One region of the Mesorhizobium sp. USDA 4413 genome, then DNA from elsewhere that is predicted to be linked to it. Evidence: predicted binding sites of a transcription regulator. Region 1 holds the regulator's gene; each other region holds the start of a gene.
What was found. Region 1 encodes LexA, which represses DNA repair genes until DNA is damaged. Its sites were predicted from a motif close to TGTTCNNNNTGTGTTCNG; they were not measured.
Positions count from the first base shown of each region.

Region 2: ACVMIM_RS04340 (DNA recombination protein RmuC) is a predicted target of LexA. The motif match lies at 2,078-2,095, and genes of this name have one in related genera.
Region 3: ACVMIM_RS03345 (ImuA family protein) is a predicted target of LexA. The motif match lies at 2,532-2,549, and genes of this name have one in related genera.

Region 1 covers NZ_JBVPRP010000001.1:4,412,219-4,418,007, reverse strand. The annotation lists gene ACVMIM_RS21570 (ComEC/Rec2 family competence protein) at 1-2,200, shown strand, start outside; gene lexA (transcriptional repressor LexA) at 2,194-2,934, opposite strand; gene ACVMIM_RS21560 (molybdopterin molybdotransferase MoeA) at 3,051-4,256, opposite strand; gene moaC (cyclic pyranopterin monophosphate synthase MoaC) at 4,256-4,732, opposite strand; gene trpC (indole-3-glycerol phosphate synthase TrpC) at 4,734-5,546, opposite strand; gene trpD (anthranilate phosphoribosyltransferase) at 5,551-5,789, opposite strand, start outside.
Region 2 covers NZ_JBVPRP010000001.1:856,254-862,042, reverse strand. The annotation lists gene ACVMIM_RS04355 (GNAT family N-acetyltransferase) at 1-503, opposite strand, end outside; gene fmt (methionyl-tRNA formyltransferase) at 500-1,435, opposite strand; gene def (peptide deformylase) at 1,494-2,024, opposite strand; gene ACVMIM_RS04340 (DNA recombination protein RmuC) at 2,129-3,382, shown strand; gene ACVMIM_RS04335 (threonine/serine dehydratase) at 3,551-4,528, shown strand; gene ACVMIM_RS04330 (ABC transporter permease) at 4,619-5,755, opposite strand; gene ACVMIM_RS04325 (ABC transporter ATP-binding protein) at 5,752-5,789, opposite strand, start outside.
Region 3 covers NZ_JBVPRP010000001.1:649,885-655,673, forward strand. The annotation lists gene ACVMIM_RS03330 (metallopeptidase family protein) at 1-374, opposite strand, end outside; gene ACVMIM_RS03335 (HipA family kinase) at 695-1,381, shown strand; gene ACVMIM_RS03340 (DUF3037 domain-containing protein) at 1,378-2,172, shown strand; gene ACVMIM_RS03345 (ImuA family protein) at 2,571-3,626, shown strand; gene ACVMIM_RS03350 (DUF6504 family protein) at 3,568-5,058, shown strand; gene ACVMIM_RS03355 (error-prone DNA polymerase) at 5,055-5,789, shown strand, end outside.

The DNA.
Region 1 (5,789 bases):
CACCGAGCTCGATCGTGGCGTCGGCTTTCTGCTGGTGCCGGTGTTTCTGGCCGCCGGTGTCATCTACTACTTTTCGCTGAGCACCGAGCCGGATCTCTACAGGCCGCTTGCGGCCGTGGCGCTGATGGCTGTCTGCGCGGCGGTCTCGCGCTCCTGGCAGAGAACGCATCTTCTGTTCATGGCAACGCTTTTCTGCGCCTTGGGCTTTCTCGCGGCCAAGGTGGAGACCTGGCGAATGGCGACCCCGATGCTGGGCTCGGAAATCCAGACAAGGCTGACGGGCCGGCTCGTCACCGCGGAGGCGATGGCCAACGGCCGTGTCCGGCTGACCATCGACCTTATTTCCACGGACCATCCGAAGCTGCGTTACGCGCCGGACCGCGTCAGGCTGTCGGCACGCAGGATCCCGCCCGGCATGACGGCCGGATCGATGCTGACCGGCTATGCCAAGCTGCTGCCGCCGACGGGCCCGGTTCGGCCGGACAGCTACGACTTTTCCTTCGACAGCTATTTTGCCGGCATCGGCGGCAGCGGCTTTTTCCTGGGCGACCCGAAGCTGGTTGCGCCGGTGGAGGCGCCTTTCGGCGCGCGCGTCGCCTCGGCAGTCGAAAATGCGCGCGAAGGGATCGCCGATCACATCAGGAGCAGCATAGGCGGGTCCGAGGGCGAGATCGCGGCGGCGCTGATCGTCGGCGTGCGCGCCGGCATTCCGGAGCCAATCAACGAGTCGATGCGGCGCACCGGCATCTACCACATCATCTCGATCTCCGGCCTGCACATGGCGCTGGTCGCCGGCACGATCATGGTCCTTTTGCGCGGCGCCTTCGCGCTGCTTCCGGATTTCTCCTCGCGCCGGCCGGTGAAGAAATATGCCGCCGGAATCGCGCTCATCTCGATCGCCGCTTACCTCGTCATCTCCGGCATCGTGGTGGCGGCCGAGCGAAGCTTCATCATGCTCGCCGTGATGCTTGCCGCCGTGCTCTTCGACCGTGCGGCGCTCACGATGCGCAACCTGGCGATCTCGGCAATCGCCGTGATCCTCGTCTCGCCGCACGAGGTGGTCGGCCCGAGTTTCCAGATGTCCTTCGCCGCCACCGCCGCCCTGGTCGGCGCCTATGCCGGCTTTGCCGACTATCGCGCCGGCAAAACGATCGCGCCGCCGGCAAAGCGTTCATTCCTGGGATTCCTGTCGCGAAAACTGGCGGTTGGAGTGGGCGGCGCCGCCGTGACGTCGCTCATCGCGGGCAGCGCGACATTGCTGTTTGCGATTTGGCATTTCCAGCGCGTGTCGCCGCTCAGTCTGCTCGCCAATCTGGCGGTCATGCCGATCGTGTCACTGATCGTCATGCCGTTTGCCGTGTTGAGCGCGCTGGCCATGCCCTTCGGTTTCGACGGCCCGTTCCTCTTTGTGATGGGCAAGGGACTGACGGCGATGATCGCCATTTCGGCATGGATCTCCGAACGCTCACCGGTCGACGCCGTCGGGCTGATCTCGATCCAGTCGGTGCTGCTGGCGACGATTGCGCTGGTCATTGCGACAATGGCCACAACCTGGCTGAGGCTTGCCGCCGTTCCCTTCGCGCTTGCCGCGCTGCTGGCCATTCCGCATGTCCGCACGCCGGATGTGCTCATTTCCGAGGACGCGCATCTGGTGGCGATGCCGATCGGCGGTGGCGAGCTTGCCGTCAGTCGCGCACGCGCCAACGAGTTCACCACCGACAATTGGAAACGGGCGCTGAAAGCCGAGGAAATCGTGCCGCCGGAGACGTTCGCCAAAGATGCGCTGGACATCGTCGATCCCGTCGATCTGCCGCCCGGCTCGCCCTTCTACTGCACGGGTGATCTTTGCATCGGCCGGCATCCGTCCGGCGCCATCGTCGCACTCGCTGAAACCCGCGACAGCGCCCGGCCGGCCTGCGGCTTTGCCGACCTCGTCGTCATCAACGACGCCACCGCCTACAATCCCTGCCGCGATCCGCGCGTGCTCGTCGTCACCAAGCGGCAGTTGGCGCGCGACGGCAGCGCCGCCGTCTTCTTCGATCCCCAATCGGCAACCGCGCGACCGGCCATCCAATATGCTGTCGAGCAGCCGTACCGGCCTTGGCACGAACAGCGCAAGTATACCCGCGAGGCGAGAGGACTGCCGCCTTATCAAAAGCCTCAGCGGACGGATGCGAAACCTTCGCAACCGGATCAGTAGCGGCGGATCAACCCGACGAGCTTGCCCTGCACCTTCACCCGATCCGGTCCGAAGATGCGGGTCTCGTAGGCCGGGTTGGCAGCTTCCAGCGCGATCGAGGCACCCTTGCGGCGGAAGCGCTTGAGCGTCGCTTCCTCATCATCGACCAGCGCCACCACGATCTCGCCCGGGCTTGCCGTGTTGGCGTTGCGGATGATGACCGTGTCGCCGTCGAAGATGCCGGCCTCGATCATCGAGTCGCCTTTGACCTCCAGCGCATAATGCTCGCCGCCGGCGATCATGTCCGGCGGCACCGTGATCGAATGCGTCTGGTGCTGGATGGCGTCGATCGGGACACCGGCGGCGATGCGGCCCATCACCGGAATGGATACGGCCGAGCCGGCATCGTCGTCGTTGCTTGGCGTCGGGGCGCGCGAGGGCGCAGCCGGCTTGACCTGACGGCTGAGATTGTTCTGACCCAGGCTGCCCTGGATGACGCTTGGCGAAAACTTCTTCGCCGCATTGAGGCCGGGTGCGATCGAGTCGGGCAGGCGCAGCACTTCCAGCGCCCGCGCCCGGTTCGGCAGCCGGCGAATGAAACCGCGTTCCTCCAGCGCCGTGATCAGCCGGTGGATGCCGGACTTGGAGGCGAGGTCGAGCGCTTCCTTCATCTCGTCGAAAGACGGCGGAATCCCGCTTTCCTTCAGCCTTTCGTGGATGAACATCAGAAGTTCATGTTGTTTGCGCGTCAGCATGGCGGCCCCCACGGGTTCTGAAACCAGAATCAGAAAAACAAACCCAGAACAAACACTATCTGTTCCAGTTGTGTTCCGCAACCGTTTAAAGTTTAGTGAACTCGTTGACGATTTGTTCAGCGTAACATCAGAACGCTGCATTCGGCGCCGGTCTCGGCTGCCGGCGCGAAGGGCTCGCGCACGATCAGGCCGTTGGCGTCGGCGAGCGTTCTGAGCATCGAGGAGTCCTGGATGCCGAACGGGGTCGCGACGAGCGTGCCGGCGTCCTCGCGTATGACGGCGCGCACATAGTCCTGCCTGAGATCGTTGGCCTGCATCGCTGCGCCCAGCCGGGCCGTTCGCAGCTCCTGCCTGTGGTCGCGGCCGCCGAGCCTGGCAAGCAGCGGCTTAAGGAACAGCTGCGAGCAGACGATGCTGGCCACCGGGTTGCCGGGCAGGCCGATGCAGCGGACATTGCCAAGCCGGCCGAACATCAGCGGTTTGCCGGGGCGCATGGCGATCTTCCAGAAGTCGAGCCGCATGCCTTCACTGGTCAGCACGTCATGGATCAGGTCGTGGTCACCGACCGAGGCGCCGCCGAGCGTGACGATGACATCGGCGTTCGCCTCGACTGCTTTCCGGACCAGCGCCGCGATCGCTTCCTTACGATCGGCGGCGATGCCGAGATCGAGCGCACGCGCGCCGACCGACTGGGCGGCGGCGGCGACGCCATAGGCGTTGGATGAAATGATCTGATCGGGGCCGAGCGCGCTGCCCGGCGGCAACAGTTCATCGCCGGTGGCGATGATCGCGACCAGCGGCCGGCGCACGACATTCAAGGCGGGATGGTTGGCCGAGGCTGCAAGCGAAAGGGCCGCCGCGTCGAGCACGCGGCCCTTTTCGAGCACCACGTCGCCCTGGACGAAGTCGAGCCCGCGGCGGCGCACATTGCGTGCTTCGGCCGTCGGCTCCGTCACCTCGATCTGGCGGTTGCCGAGATCGCGGACGTTTTCCTGGATGACGATGGTGTCCGCGCCTTCAGGCAGCGGCGCGCCGGTGAAGATGCGCACCGCCTGGCCTTCGCCGACAGTCCCGGAAAAGCCGCGCCCGGCGGGCGCCATGCCTATGACCTCCAGTTGCGCCGGCGCAGAAGCAACGTCGGCGGAGCGTACGGCGTAGCCGTCCATCGCCGAGGCGTTGAAGGGCGGCTGGGTGCGCAGCGCCACAACCGGTTCGGCGAGAACCCGCCCGGCCACGTCCGCCAGCGGAACGCTCTCGCCCGGCAAAGGTGCTGCGCCGTCGAGCAAGCGTTCGAGCGCTTCGGCGACTAGAACGAGGGCCATCAGGCACCCGCCTTGTAGTCGCCCGACTTGCCGCCGGTCTTTTCGACCAGCCGGATACCGGAAATCACCATGCCACGGTCCGCCGCCTTGGCCATGTCGTAGATGGTGAGGCAGGCGACCGAAGCGGCGGTCAGCGCCTCCATCTCCACGCCGGTCTTGCCGGTGACGCGGGCAAGCGCGGTGATCCTGAGGCCGGGTAGCGCGCGGTCCGGCTCGATCTCGACGGCCACTTTGGTGAGAAGCAGCGGATGGCAAAGCGGGATCAGCTCATGCGTCTTCTTCGCGGCCATGATGCCGGCGATGCGCGCTGTGCCCAGCACATCGCCCTTCTTGGCGTCGCCGGCGAGAATTATCTCCAGCGTTTCCGGCTGCATCGAGACAAAGCCTTCGGCGATCGCGGTGCGTGTTGTCTCGGCCTTGTCGCCGACATCGACCATGTTGGCTTCGCCCTTGGCGTCGAGATGGGTGAGGGCCATCTCAGATGGCCTCAGCCGCCGCCTTGCCTGTCAGCAGAAGCTCGGTCGCCGCGGCCACATCCGCCTGCCGCATCAGGCTCTCGCCGACCAGGAAGGCGCCGATGCCGGTCTTCTGCATCCTGAGGCAGTCGTCGTGGGTGAAGATGCCGCTTTCGCTGACCAGCAGGTAGCCGCCCGGCACCATCGGCGCCACCCGCTCGGAAGTCTCAAGCCTGGTCTCGAAGGTCCGCAAATTGCGGTTGTTGATTCCGATCAGCCGCGACGACAATTTTAGCGCGCGCTCCGTTTCGGCCTCGTCATGCACCTCGATCAGCGCGTCCATCCCGAGTTCGAACGCGGTCGCTTCCAATTCGCTCGCCAGGGCATCGTCAACGCTTGCCATGATGATCAGGATGGCGTCCGCGCCCCAGGCGCGGGCCTCGTAGACCTGATAAGGGTCGAACAGAAAATCCTTACGCAACGCGGGCAGAGACACCGCCTTGCGCGCATTGGTCAGAAATTCCGGAGCGCCCTGGAAAGACGGCGCATCGGTCAGCACCGAAAGACAGGCTGCGCCACCTTTCTGATAGGCCCTAGCGAGCGCCGGTGGATCGAAATCGGCGCGGATCAGGCCCTTGGAAGGGCTGGCCTTCTTTATCTCGGCGATCAGCGCGAAACCGCCGGCCCGGCGCTTGGCTTCCAGTGCCGCGAGGAAGCCGCGCGGCGGCTCCGCGTCCCTGGCTTTCGCCTTGATCTCGGCGAACGGCACGGCGAGCTTCGCCGCGGCGATCTCTTCGCGCTTGTAGGCTTCGATCTTGCGCAGGATGTCCGACAAGGCCTTATCCGTTCGAAATCTCGACCAGCTTGTCCAGCACGCCGAGCGCGCGGCCGCTGTCGATCGCTTGCGCCGCCGCCGTGATGCCGTCGGCCAAAGTCGTCACCTTGCCGGCCACGACCAGCCCGGCGCCGGCATTCATCAGCACCGTGTCGCGATAGGCGCCGGCCGCTCCGCCCAGCATATCGCGCAATTCCTTGGCGTTGTAGGCCGCGTCGCCGCCGCGCAGCTCTTCCTTGCTGT
Region 2 (5,789 bases), 3.6 Mb from region 1:
GCGGCCAAAGCGGTGAAAGCCGAAGCGTAGACCAGTCTGCCGGTCTCGGGCGCGTCGCTCCAGGCCAAAGCCTGCAGCGCTTCGCCCTGATACTCGCTCTCGAAACCAGCAGCACGGGCATGGGTATAACCGAAGCGGCCGTAATAGGTCGGGTCGCCCAGAACCACGGCCAGCGCCTCGCCGGCTTCCTTGAGCCGTACATGCGCCTCGCGGATCAGCGCGCCGCCGATGCCAGTGCCGTGGAAGGAGGGTTCGACCGCCAGCGGCGCCAGCGCGACGGCCGCGAAACGCTTGCCGCCATTCTGCACGTAAAGCCTGGAAAACAGGATATGGCCGACAACCTGGCCGTCTTCTTCGGCAACCAGCTCGACGACGGCGTCGCCGCCGGTGACCAGCGCGTCGACCAGGCCGGCTTCCGCCTGCTGGCCAAAGGCATGCTCTTCGACGAGACGGATCGCCTCGCGATCCCGCGGCGTCGCCGCGCGTATCGACATCATGCTCATGTGAGTTTCATTCCTTTTGCGATCTTGGCTCCGCGCAAGAACTCCTGCGCGGCGGCAGGCCTTCCGCCCGCCCGTTGAACTTCGACCAGTCTGACCGCGCCCGATCCGCAGGCGACCGTCAGCCGGTCATCGAGAATTCCTCCCGACTCGCCGACGCCATCCGAGAGCGTCGAGCGAAGCAGTTTCAGCCGCTCCATGCGGCCGCCAATTTCGACCTCGCACCACGCGCCCGGGAAGGGCGAGAGGCCGCGAATGTGATTGTGGACTTCGCCAGAAGGCCGCGTCCAGTCTACGCGTGTCTCCGATTTATCGATCTTTCGGGCGTAGGTCACCCCTTCCGCCGCCTGCGGGGTAAATGTCAGACAATTTATCCCCAACTGCGCGAGCGCCTCAACCATCAACGAAGCGCCCTGAGCCATCAGGAGGTCATGCAATTCGCCGGCCGTCATATCGGGTGCGATGGCGCATTTTTCAACCATCGCCACCGGTCCGGTGTCCAGGCCCTCTTCCATCTTCATGACCATCATGCCGGTCCAGGCATCGCCGGCCATGATGGCGCGTTGGATGGGAGCAGCACCACGCCAGCGTGGCAAAAGCGAGGCATGGCCGTTGAGGCAGCCGAGCCTAGGGGCGTCCAAGATGGCTTTCGGCAACAACAGGCCATAAGCGACGACGACCGCGACATCGGCGTGCAAGCCAGCAAAAGCCTGCTGCTCGGCCTCGCCCTTTAGCGATGAGGGCGTGCGCACTTCGAGCCCCAGCCGTTCGGCTTCGCGCTGCACCGGGGATGGCGTCAATTCCAGACCGCGCCGGCCCGCGGCGCGCGGCGGCTGGGTGTAGACGGCCGCGATCTCGTGACCGGCCCCGGCGATGGCGCGCAGCGTCGGCACGGAAAAATCCGGCGTGCCCATGAAGATGACGCGAAGCGGCATGAGGTGCTGCGATCCTGTTTTGCGCCAGGCTCGGGTGCTCGCGCGGCCGAAGAGGCCCCTAGCCCACCATCTTGCCCGGCGCCTTGTCCCTGGCGAGCTTCTTGAACTTTCGCACCACCATGTCGCGCTTGAGCTTCGAGATGTGATCGATGAACAGCACGCCGTTCAAATGGTCGATCTCGTGCTGCAGGCAGGTGGCCATCAGGCCTTCCGCCTGCATCTCCTGCAATTTGCCGTCGCGGTCGAGATATTTCACCCGCACGGAAGCCGGTCGCTCGACCTCGGCATAATAGTCCGGGATCGACAGGCAGCCTTCCTCATAGACCGAACGCTGGTCGGCGCTTTCAAGGATTTCCGGGTTGATGAAGACATGCGGCTCCGGCGGCTCGCCCTCCTTGGCGAGGTCGATGACCAACAGACGTCGCGGCACGCCGACCTGGATCGCCGCAAGGCCGATGCCCGGCGCGTCATACATGGTCTCCAGCATGTCGTCGGCGAGCTTGCGCAAATCGGCGTCGACGCGCTCGACCGGCTTGGAAACCTGGCGCAGGACGGGATCGGGAAGGATGATGAGCGGCTTGATCGACATGGCGTCTCACCTAAGACCTCGCTTGAGAAGCGTCAACCGGGGCAGCTTTGGCCTGTTCACGTTTTGATCTGTGCCAGACGGCCGAATCGGTTATGCTGCCTCTCATGAACGACATGACCTCCATCCTTTCGCAACCGGTCGCGCGGCTCGGCGCCTCTACGCTCACGCTCGGCCAAGCGCTCGCTTTCACCCTCGTCCTGTTCGTCGTTCTTTTCGCGGCGCTGGTCATCGCCCTGTGGCGCGCGGCCAAGGCGCGGGCGGTTGCCGCGGCGGAAGCCGCCGACCATGCCCGCGACACCGAGGCGCGCATTGCCGACGTGCTGCAGGCGCAGGTCGAGATGCAGGGCCGAATGGGGGCCATCGCCGAGGTGTTCGGGGCGCGGCAGGCCGAGCTTACCCAGTCGCTCGGACAGCGGCTCGACGCCATGACCGGACGCCTCGGTCAGACCATGGCCGAGCAGACCAAGTCGACACATGAGAGCCTCGCCAAGCTGCAGGAGCGGCTGGCGGTGATCGATACCGCGCAAGGCAACATCCAGTCCTTGGCCGGCCAGGTCGTGCAGCTGCAGGCGATCCTCTCAAACAAGCAGACGCGCGGCGCCTTCGGCCAGTCGCGCATGGAGGCGATCGTCGCCGACGGCCTGCCGCACGGCGCCTATGAGTTCCAGGCGAGCCTCTCCAACGGCAGCCGGCCCGACTGCCTGGTGCGGATGCCGAACGGCGCGCCGATGCTCGCCATCGACGCCAAGTTCCCGCTGGAGGCGTGGAACGCCATCCGCGCCGCCGAGGGCGCCGACATGCAGAAGGTTGCGGCGCAGGCATTCCGGCGCGACATCGAGGTGCATATCCGCGATATCGCCGAAAAATACCTGATCCAAGGCGAGACCCAGGACACGGCCTTCATGTTCGTGCCGTCCGAATCGGTGTTCGCCGAGATCCACGAGAATTTCGAGGCGGTGGTGCAGAAGGCGCATCGCGCCCGGGTCGTCATCGTCTCGCCGTCGCTGCTGATGCTGTCGATCCAGGTGATCCAGGCGATCCTCAAGGACGCGCGCATGCGCGAGCAGGCGCATCTGATCCAGGGCGAGGTCATCCGGCTGATGGAGGATGTGGCACGCGTCGACGAGCGGGTGCGCCGGCTGCAGACGCATTTCGGCCAGGCGGCGCGGGACATAGACGACATCCTGGTCTCGACATCCAAGGTGACCAAACGCGGCCAGAAGATCGAGGCGCTGGAATTCGCCGAAGGCGAAACCGAGGCGCCGCGCGGCGGTCCCGCCAAGGCGGAAGCCGGCGCGCGCGTGGCCGATTCAAAGACCGGTCAGCTCAGACTGCGGGTCGTCGAAGGCGACGAGTAGCCGGTTAAGCGCCAGAAAAAGGCAGGTCTTCGCTTCCGTCGCCCTGGGCGAAAGTAATGGCCGCCGGCGCCGCCATCGCCAACCTTGTCTCCATGACATTTTTTCGTTGGCGCGTTGCGGTCTTTTGCGTGCACCATGGGCGATCCCATTCTCGCAAGACCGTCGCCCATGACCACACTGCCCGGCATCCTAGACATCCGCGCCGCCGCCGAGCGGCTTTCCGGCCTGATCGTCGAAACCCCGCTGATCGAATCGCCGGAGCTCAACAGGCGTCATGGCGGCCGCATCCTGTTCAAGCCCGAGACGCTGCAGCGCACCGGCTCCTTCAAGATCCGCGGCGCCTACAACAAGCTGTCGTCGCTCAGCGAGGAAGAGCGCGGCCGCGGCGTCGTGGCCTTCTCTTCCGGCAACCATGCGCAAGGCGTGGCGGCGTCGGCCGCCATGTTCGGCGTCAGGGCGGTCATCGCCATGCCGGCCGACGCGCCGACGCTGAAAGTCGGCAATGTCCGCAAGATGGGTGCCGAAGTGGTGCCGTTCGACCGCTTCAAGGACGACCGCATGGCGGTCGTGCGCCCCTATATCGAAAAAGGCATGGTGCTAGTGCCGCCCTTCGACGATCCGGCGATCATCGCCGGCCAGGGCACGATCGGCCTGGAGCTGATGCGGCAGGCGAAAGCGCTCGGCGTCGCGCTCGATGCCGTCGTCGTGCCTTGCGGCGGCGGCGGCCTGTCGAGCGGCATTTCCGTCGCCGTCAAGGACGCCTCGCCGAACACGCAAGTCTGGGCGGTCGAGCCCGAGCATTTCGACGACACGCGCCGCTCGCTGGCCAGGGGCGAAAGGGTCGCGAACGAGCCCGGCCACAGCTCGATCTGCGACGCGCTGCTTACCGCCGAACCGGGCGCCATCACCTTCGAGATCAACCGCCGCAATCTCGCCGGCGCCATCGCCGTCTCCGACAAGGCCGCCGCCCAGGCGATGCGCGATGCCATGGCGCATTTGAAGCTGGTCGTCGAGCCCGGCGGCTGCGTCGCGCTGGCCGCGCTCGCCTCCGGCGAGATCGACCTCGCCGGCAAATGCGTTGCCGTGGTGCTTTCCGGCGGCAATGTCGATTTCGGTACGTATGCGGAAATCATGGCGGCGGCGTAGGAGTGCTGCACGCAGGAAGCGCCGCGATCGTTCACACCTCCTCCAGCCCTGGGCTTTTGTGCTCGCCAAGAGACCTTCGTCGTGAGACTTTCAGTCCAGCGTCCGCCTGAAGCGCACCAGCGCCACGCCGGCAAACAGCGCCACGAAGACCACCAGCCAGCCGATTTCCGCCGCCACGGCCGGAAGCTCCGCCCCCTTCAGCATGACCGCGCGGGTAATGCGCAGGAAATGCGTCAGCGGAAAAATCTCGCCGAAGGCCTGCGCCCAGCCCGGCATGCCGCGATAGGGGAACATGAAGCCCGACAGCATGATCGAGGGCAAGAAGAAGAAGAAGGTGAGCTGCAGCGCTTGCATCTGCGTGCGGGCGATCGTCGAGATCGTGTAGCCGAGCAGCACCAGCGACAGCACGAACACAAGCACGGTCGAGAGCAGCAGCGACAGCGACCCCATGAAGGGAATGGCAAACAGAAGCTTCGCCGCGGCCAGCACCACCACCACCTGCACGGCGCCCACCACGAGATAAGGCAGCACCTTGCCCAGCATGATCTCCAGCGGGCTCGACGGCATGGCCAGAAGATTTTCCATCGTGCCGCGCTCGGTCTCGCGCGTCAGCGCGATCGAGGTCATCATCACCATCGTCATCTGCAGGATGACGCCGAGCAGGCCGGGAACGATGTTGTATTGCGAGATGCCTTCGGGGTTGTAGCGCCGGTGCACGACGACATCGAGCTGACCGCGCGCCGCCTCCTTGGCCGCTTCCTGCGTTCCCTGCGCCCGGAGCAGCGCCTGGCTGGCCACGGTGCTGAGCGTCGAGACGGCGCCGCTCGCCACCGCCGGATCGGTGGCGTCGGCCTCGATCAGGATCTGCGGATTGTCGCCGCGCTCGACGCGGCGCGCGAAATCGGCGGGAATGGTGACGACGAAAGAGACATCGCCGCGCGCCATGAGGAACTCGGCTTCCTCGGCACTTTGCGCGACATGGTCGAAGCGGTAGTAGCCGGTGGTCTGCAGCGCCGAGACCATGGCGCGCGTGTAAGGGTCGCTGCTGGTCGCCACGAGCGCGGCCGGCAGGCTCTTCGGGTCGTTGTTGATCGCATAGCCGAACAGCACCAGCTGGATCAGCGGCACGCCCAGCATCATGGCGAAGGTGATGCGGTCGCGCCGCATCTGGATGAACTCCTTGATCAGCAGCGCGCCGAGCCTGGGGAAGGAGAAGACCGCGTTCATGCCATATTGTCCTTCGAGCCGGACATGAACTGGA
Region 3 (5,789 bases), 3.8 Mb from region 1:
AAATGGTGGCCGATCTCGTGGATCAGCACATGGGTGACGATGTCGCCCAGCGTCTCTTCGTTCTCGGCCCAGTAGTCGAGGATGGCGCGGCGGTAGAGCGTGACGCGGTTCGGGCCCTCGCCGGTCTGCGGGTTCCAGCGCTCGGCGATGCCGCGTCCCTCGAACAGGCCGAGCAGGTCGAAGGGGGTCTCCAGCGACAGGTCGTCCATGATCTCGTCGGTCGGGAAATCGGCGATCTGGATGACGATCTCGCCGGTGAGCTTGCGGAACTCTTCCGGCAGATGGGCGTAGGTCTCCAGCGCCAGAAGCTCCATCTCGTCCATCGACGGCGAGAGCTGATCGTGCCAGGTGCGTGTCTTATAGATGCGGGCCATGAGCTTTCCTTTGATCCCGGCATATAGGCTTTCGCGTCGATAGAGGCAAATGAGCCGGCTGGCGGCCCGCTTTCAGGGTAAAAGACGAAGGAATAAATTCCGCATATTATACTTCGCGTACCCAAAGCTCGATTCCGTTTGCGATGCGATGTATGCAACTCCGAATTGGGATCGGGTGGGGGCACATGGCTCTTGCGTGTGGGGCGGTATGTCAGCCGGCGGAGGTGCGTCGGGAAATAGAGTCGTTTGGCTCAAGCACAAGCCCGATCCGGGTGGACACAGATGCGGGCGAAGGGTTTCTCAAATCTCTGGGAAATCCGATGGGTTCCGCGATACTCGTTTCTGAACTGGTGGCGGGAGAATTGGCTTCTTGGATTGGCCTCAAGGTGCCGCCGTTTGCCATAGTGAACGACTGCCAGATTGACCTGATCATGCAAAGGAATGGGGCGCAAATGGCGCCACCTTTGTTCTTTTCGAGCGCGGTTGACGGAACTCCGCATGACGGCGGAGACACCTTTTTGTCTCGTCTTCGGGAACCTGGGGATGTGGCGTTGCTCGTCATCTTCGATACGTGGGTCCGGAATTGGGACCGGTATTTTGATGGACAGGACAACGCCGACAATCTGCTCTATGTGAAGGCAGAGGGGCGTCGCAAATACGATCTTGTCCCCATCGATCACTCAAGCTGCTTCATCGGGAACGACGTTGATTTTCCGATTGGCCCAGCCCCCGAAGCGTGGGTTGTAGACCCCAATGTCTATGGCAAGTTCCCCGCCTTCGATCCATATATCGATGCAAAGTCGGTCAGGCGCGCCGTCGAGAGGCTGTCTCAATTAAAGCGCGATTTCGTGGTCGAAGTCGTTAATTCTGTTCCTGCACAATGGGGCTTCGGACCCAATGCCGCGCTCTCGCTGATCGATTTGATTTGTGGGCGCGCGGAATATGTGGTGAACACGATCGCAGGGCGATTGGTGGATGAACCGGAAATCCCGGGGTTGGTAAAATGATCCGAGAGTCTCAAGGCTATTTTTCGCTCGTTCAATACTCAGAGTTCCCGGAGCGGGCTGAGTTTGTGAACATTGGCGTTATCGTATTCGCCCACGGCTCGGTGTTCGTGAAGTTTAGCCATCGCCCACGCCGCGCGGAACAGGCGTTCAAGATCCATCTCGGAAACCATTTTCAGCACCTGAAAGAATCGATGGAAGATCGGTTGCGGTATGAATTTGGCAATGGCTGGGACAGAGAGAAAATCGAGAAATTCATAGCGCTCAGGTCCGGGAAGGTCCGCCTGTCTCCAATTCGATCTGTGTTGGTTAAGGACCCCGATCAGCTTGTCGGGGAGTTGTTTGAAAAGCTGGTTGGCGAGGTTCCCAGTTCCCCGCGCGGGCAAAGGTTGTCGACTAAACTGGCGCAAGCCTTTCGCTCCAACGGCGTTGAGGACTTCCTCGTAAAGCCCGATCCTATCCATCTTTCTGGAGGCGTAAAAATTGAAGTTCCCTTTGCCTATCAGAATGGAGCCTTCAATCTGATCGACGCCGTGTCGCTTGCGGGTGACCCGGACAAAGCGCTCAACCGCGCCAGCCCACACATGATAGAAGGCGAACTTCTTTACCAAGAAACCGCCCTTGATCGACCTGCCCGGTTAGTGGTGGTCGGAGACGATGCTCAGGTGCAGGATGCGGGATTTGTCAACATGATTGCCGACCAAATGGAACGCCACCATGTCCGGTTCTATACCCTAAACGAGATAGAGCCGCTGGTTACGGATATCCGCCAGAACTACGTCCTCCATCGCTAATTCCGCGTTCGGCGCCCTACGATTTGTTCATCACAGCTTCGAACGCCTTCCCACTGTCGTCCTCTTGAAGCTCCCGAGCGGTCTGCTTAAACCGCTCGGGTTGCTCTTTCTGACGAAGTGGCTTTGCCATTTTCCGGGCGGTATTTGGAAGGACGCCAGACGCCATAGCTCACCTTGCGTTAGTCGTTTCATAAGTGGGACGCTTCTTGATTTACGGACGGCCATGACGATGTTTAGACGACTCCGGATTGGCCTTCTTGCCCAATTGGGCTCGTCGGCGTCTACAGTCAGACCGTTGCCCCCAAGGAATAAATTCCTTGCGAGTCTGCTTGACTCTTCCGGACGCCTCTGGAATCTATAAGAACATAACAGGAACAATGCTGCCGGAAGTGAACGTCATGGCGATGAGCGCCGTGGCGCGGGACACTATTTTTGCCCTGCGCCGCCAGATCGCGAAGATCGAAGGAACGCTGCCCGAGCGCCTGCAGGCGCCGGCGCCCGGCGCGCCTGGAGCAATTCCAGGAAAAGTGCGAAGCGGTTTTCCGTCCGGAATTGCGGAAAATCAAATATCCAACAATGCCGGCGGAACGGACATGACACTTGTCCGGCGCGGCCTTGCCGTGGCTTCGGCGGACGCCTTCCTGCACACCGGCATCGATCGCCTCGACACCGCCCTCGGCGGCGGTCTGCCCAAGGCGGCGCTCAGCGAGATCCATGGCCTGGAGACCCGCGCTGCCGGTGCCGTCGCCGGCTTCGCGCTGTCGCTCGTAAGCCTGATCCTCAAGGAAAAGCAGGGCCTGCCGATCCTGTGGGTCGGCACGGCGGAAATCTTCCACGAGGCCGGCCTTCCCTATGCCAAGGGCCTTCACGCTTTGTTCGGTATCGAGCCGGAGCAATTGCTGTTTTCCGAGGCGCCGAAGCTGCTGGACGCGCTGTGGATCGCCGAGGAGGCTGCCCGCATGACGGCCTTCGCCGCCGTCATCCTCGAGATCCGCGGCAGCCCGCGGCTTCTCGACCTCACCGCCACGCGCCGGCTGCACGCGCGGGCTCAAAGCGCCAACCGTCCCGTATTGTTGCTGCGCCAGGCCGGCGCGGCCGAACCCACCGCAGCCCCGGTGCGCCTCATCGTCTCGGCAGCACCTTCGGCAAGCCGCGAGACCGTCGCCGGGCCGCTCGCCGGCTCGATCGGCCGCCCCGCCTTCACCATCGATATCGGCAAGAGCCGCACGGCCCTGCCCGGACAATTCACACTGGAGTGGAACCCCGATGAGCACGCTTTTACAGAAAGAACAGAGAATTCTGTCGCTGTGGTTCCCACATCTCAGCGCGGAGCGGATCCTACGCCAGCGTCTGGGGCGGTCCTGGCGTTCCCGGCCGTCGCATCATCTGCCTCTGGTGATCAGCCACCGCGACAACAACACCCAGCGCATCGCAGCCCTCGACGAGCGGGCTGAGGCGCTGAAGCTGAAGCGCGGCATGGGCATTGCCGATGCCCGGGCCATGCATCCTTCGATCGACGTGGTGGAGGCGGACGCGGAAGCCGACCGCCGCCTGCTCGAGGGCCTTGCCGACTGGTGCGACCGCTACACGCCGCTGGTGGCGATCGATGGCGAGGACGGGCTGTTCCTCGACGTCACCGGCTGCACGCATCTCTTCGGCGGCGAGCGCGCCATGCAGGACGAGATCCTCACCCGCTTCTTCCAGCAGGGCTTCGATGTCCGCGCTGGCCTCGCCTCGACGCCGGGCGCCGCCTGGGCGGCGGCGCGCTTCCATGGCGACCGCATCGTGGCCGGCGGCGAGGAGGAGGCGCTGCTTTCGCCCCTGCCGCTTTCGGCGCTGCGCATCGCGCCGGAGACCCGTACCGGCCTGGAAAGTGTGGGCCTGCGCACCGCCGGCGCGGTGATGGCAGCACCCCGCGCGCCGCTCGCCCGCCGCTTCGGCGCCACCTTGCTTCTGCGTCTCGACCAGGCGCTCGGCCGCCTCGACGAGGCCGTGTCGCCGCGCCTTCCCGTCGCGCCGCTCTCGGTCGAGCGCCACCTTGCCGAGCCGGTCGTGCTCACCGACGACATCGAGCGGCTGGTAAGCCGGCTGGCGATCGCCTTGAAGACCGATCTCGAACGGCGCGGCGAAGGCGCGCGGACACTGGCGCTGCTTCTCTTCCGCGTCGACGGCGCCGTCAGCCGCATCGCTGTCGGCACCTCGCGCCCGATGCGCGAGCCGCGGCTGATCCAAAGATTGTTCCATGAGCGGCTGACCGCATTGGAGCAGACCATCGACGCCGGTTTCGGCTTCGACCTTGTGCGGCTGTCCGTGCTGTCGGTCGCCGCCTTCGATTTGGCTCAGGGCGACCTCACCGGCGAGGTGGCCGACGATGATGCCGACATCGCGCTCTTCGCCGACCGCGTCCGCGCCCGCCTCGGCGAGACCGCCGTTCTGAAGCCGTTGATTGTCGAGAGCCATCTGCCGGAACGCGCCGTTAAAACCGTGCCTTTCGCCGAAGCGCCGCAAAGGCGCGCGCCGGCAGCTGGCCGGGCAGTGGCGCCCCGAACGGCGCCGCCGATGACGGTCTATCCGCCGGAGCGGCCGGTGCGCCTGTTCCGCTCGCCCGAGCCGATCGAGGTGCCGGCGACCGAGATCCCGGAGGGACCGCCGATGAATTTCCGCTGGCGCCGCGCGCTCTATCGCGTCGCCCGCGCCGAGGGGCCGGAACGCATCGCCGCCGAATGGTGGCGGCAGCTGCCCGGCGAGGAAGAGGCGCCGACCCGCGACTATTACCGCATCGAGGACAGCGAGGGACGCCGCTACTGGCTCTACCGCCAGGGTCTCTACGGCAGCGTGTCGCGGGCCGCGCCGCCGCGCTGGTTCATGCATGGGGTGTTCGCATGAACGCGCTGACCGTCATCCCCTATGCCGAGTTCGGCATCCAGTCGAACTTCTCCTTCCTGCGCGGCGCCTCCAAGCCGGAGGAGCTGGTGGTCACGGCGAAATTCTACGGCTTTGCCTCGATCGGCCTTGCCGACAGGAACACCGTCGCCGGCGTCGTGCGCGCCTGGCAGCAGGCCAAGGTGGAGAAGATGGCCTATCATCCCGGCTGCCGACTGGTGTTTAGCGATGGCACGCCGGACATCCTCGCCTATCCCCGCGACCGCCAGGGCTGGGGGCATCTCTGCCGCATGCTGACCCAGGCCAATCTGCGCGACGAGACCGAGAAGGGCGCGACGCTGCTCGAATTGAGCGATTTTCTCGAATGGGGCGATCGGATGTCGCTGGCGATCTTGCCCAATCTGTCAGCTCGCGCCGAGGACAATCTGGAGATCATTAGCCGGCTTAAGGGTCGCTTCGGCGCGGCGCTCCGGCTGGCCGTGGCGCCGGATTATGGCGGCAACGACCGCTTCCGCATCGAGCAGGCGGCGGCGATGGCCGAGCATGCGCGCCTCCCGCTGATGGCGACCAACGATGTGCTCTACCACACCGCCGAGCGCCGTCCCCTGCAAGACGTGCTGACCGCGATCCGCCTCAACACGCCGGTTTCCGAGGTCGGGTTGGAACAGACCGCCAATGCCGAGCGCCATCTGAAGCCGCCGCTGGAGATGGCGCGCCTGTTTCGCCGCCACCCG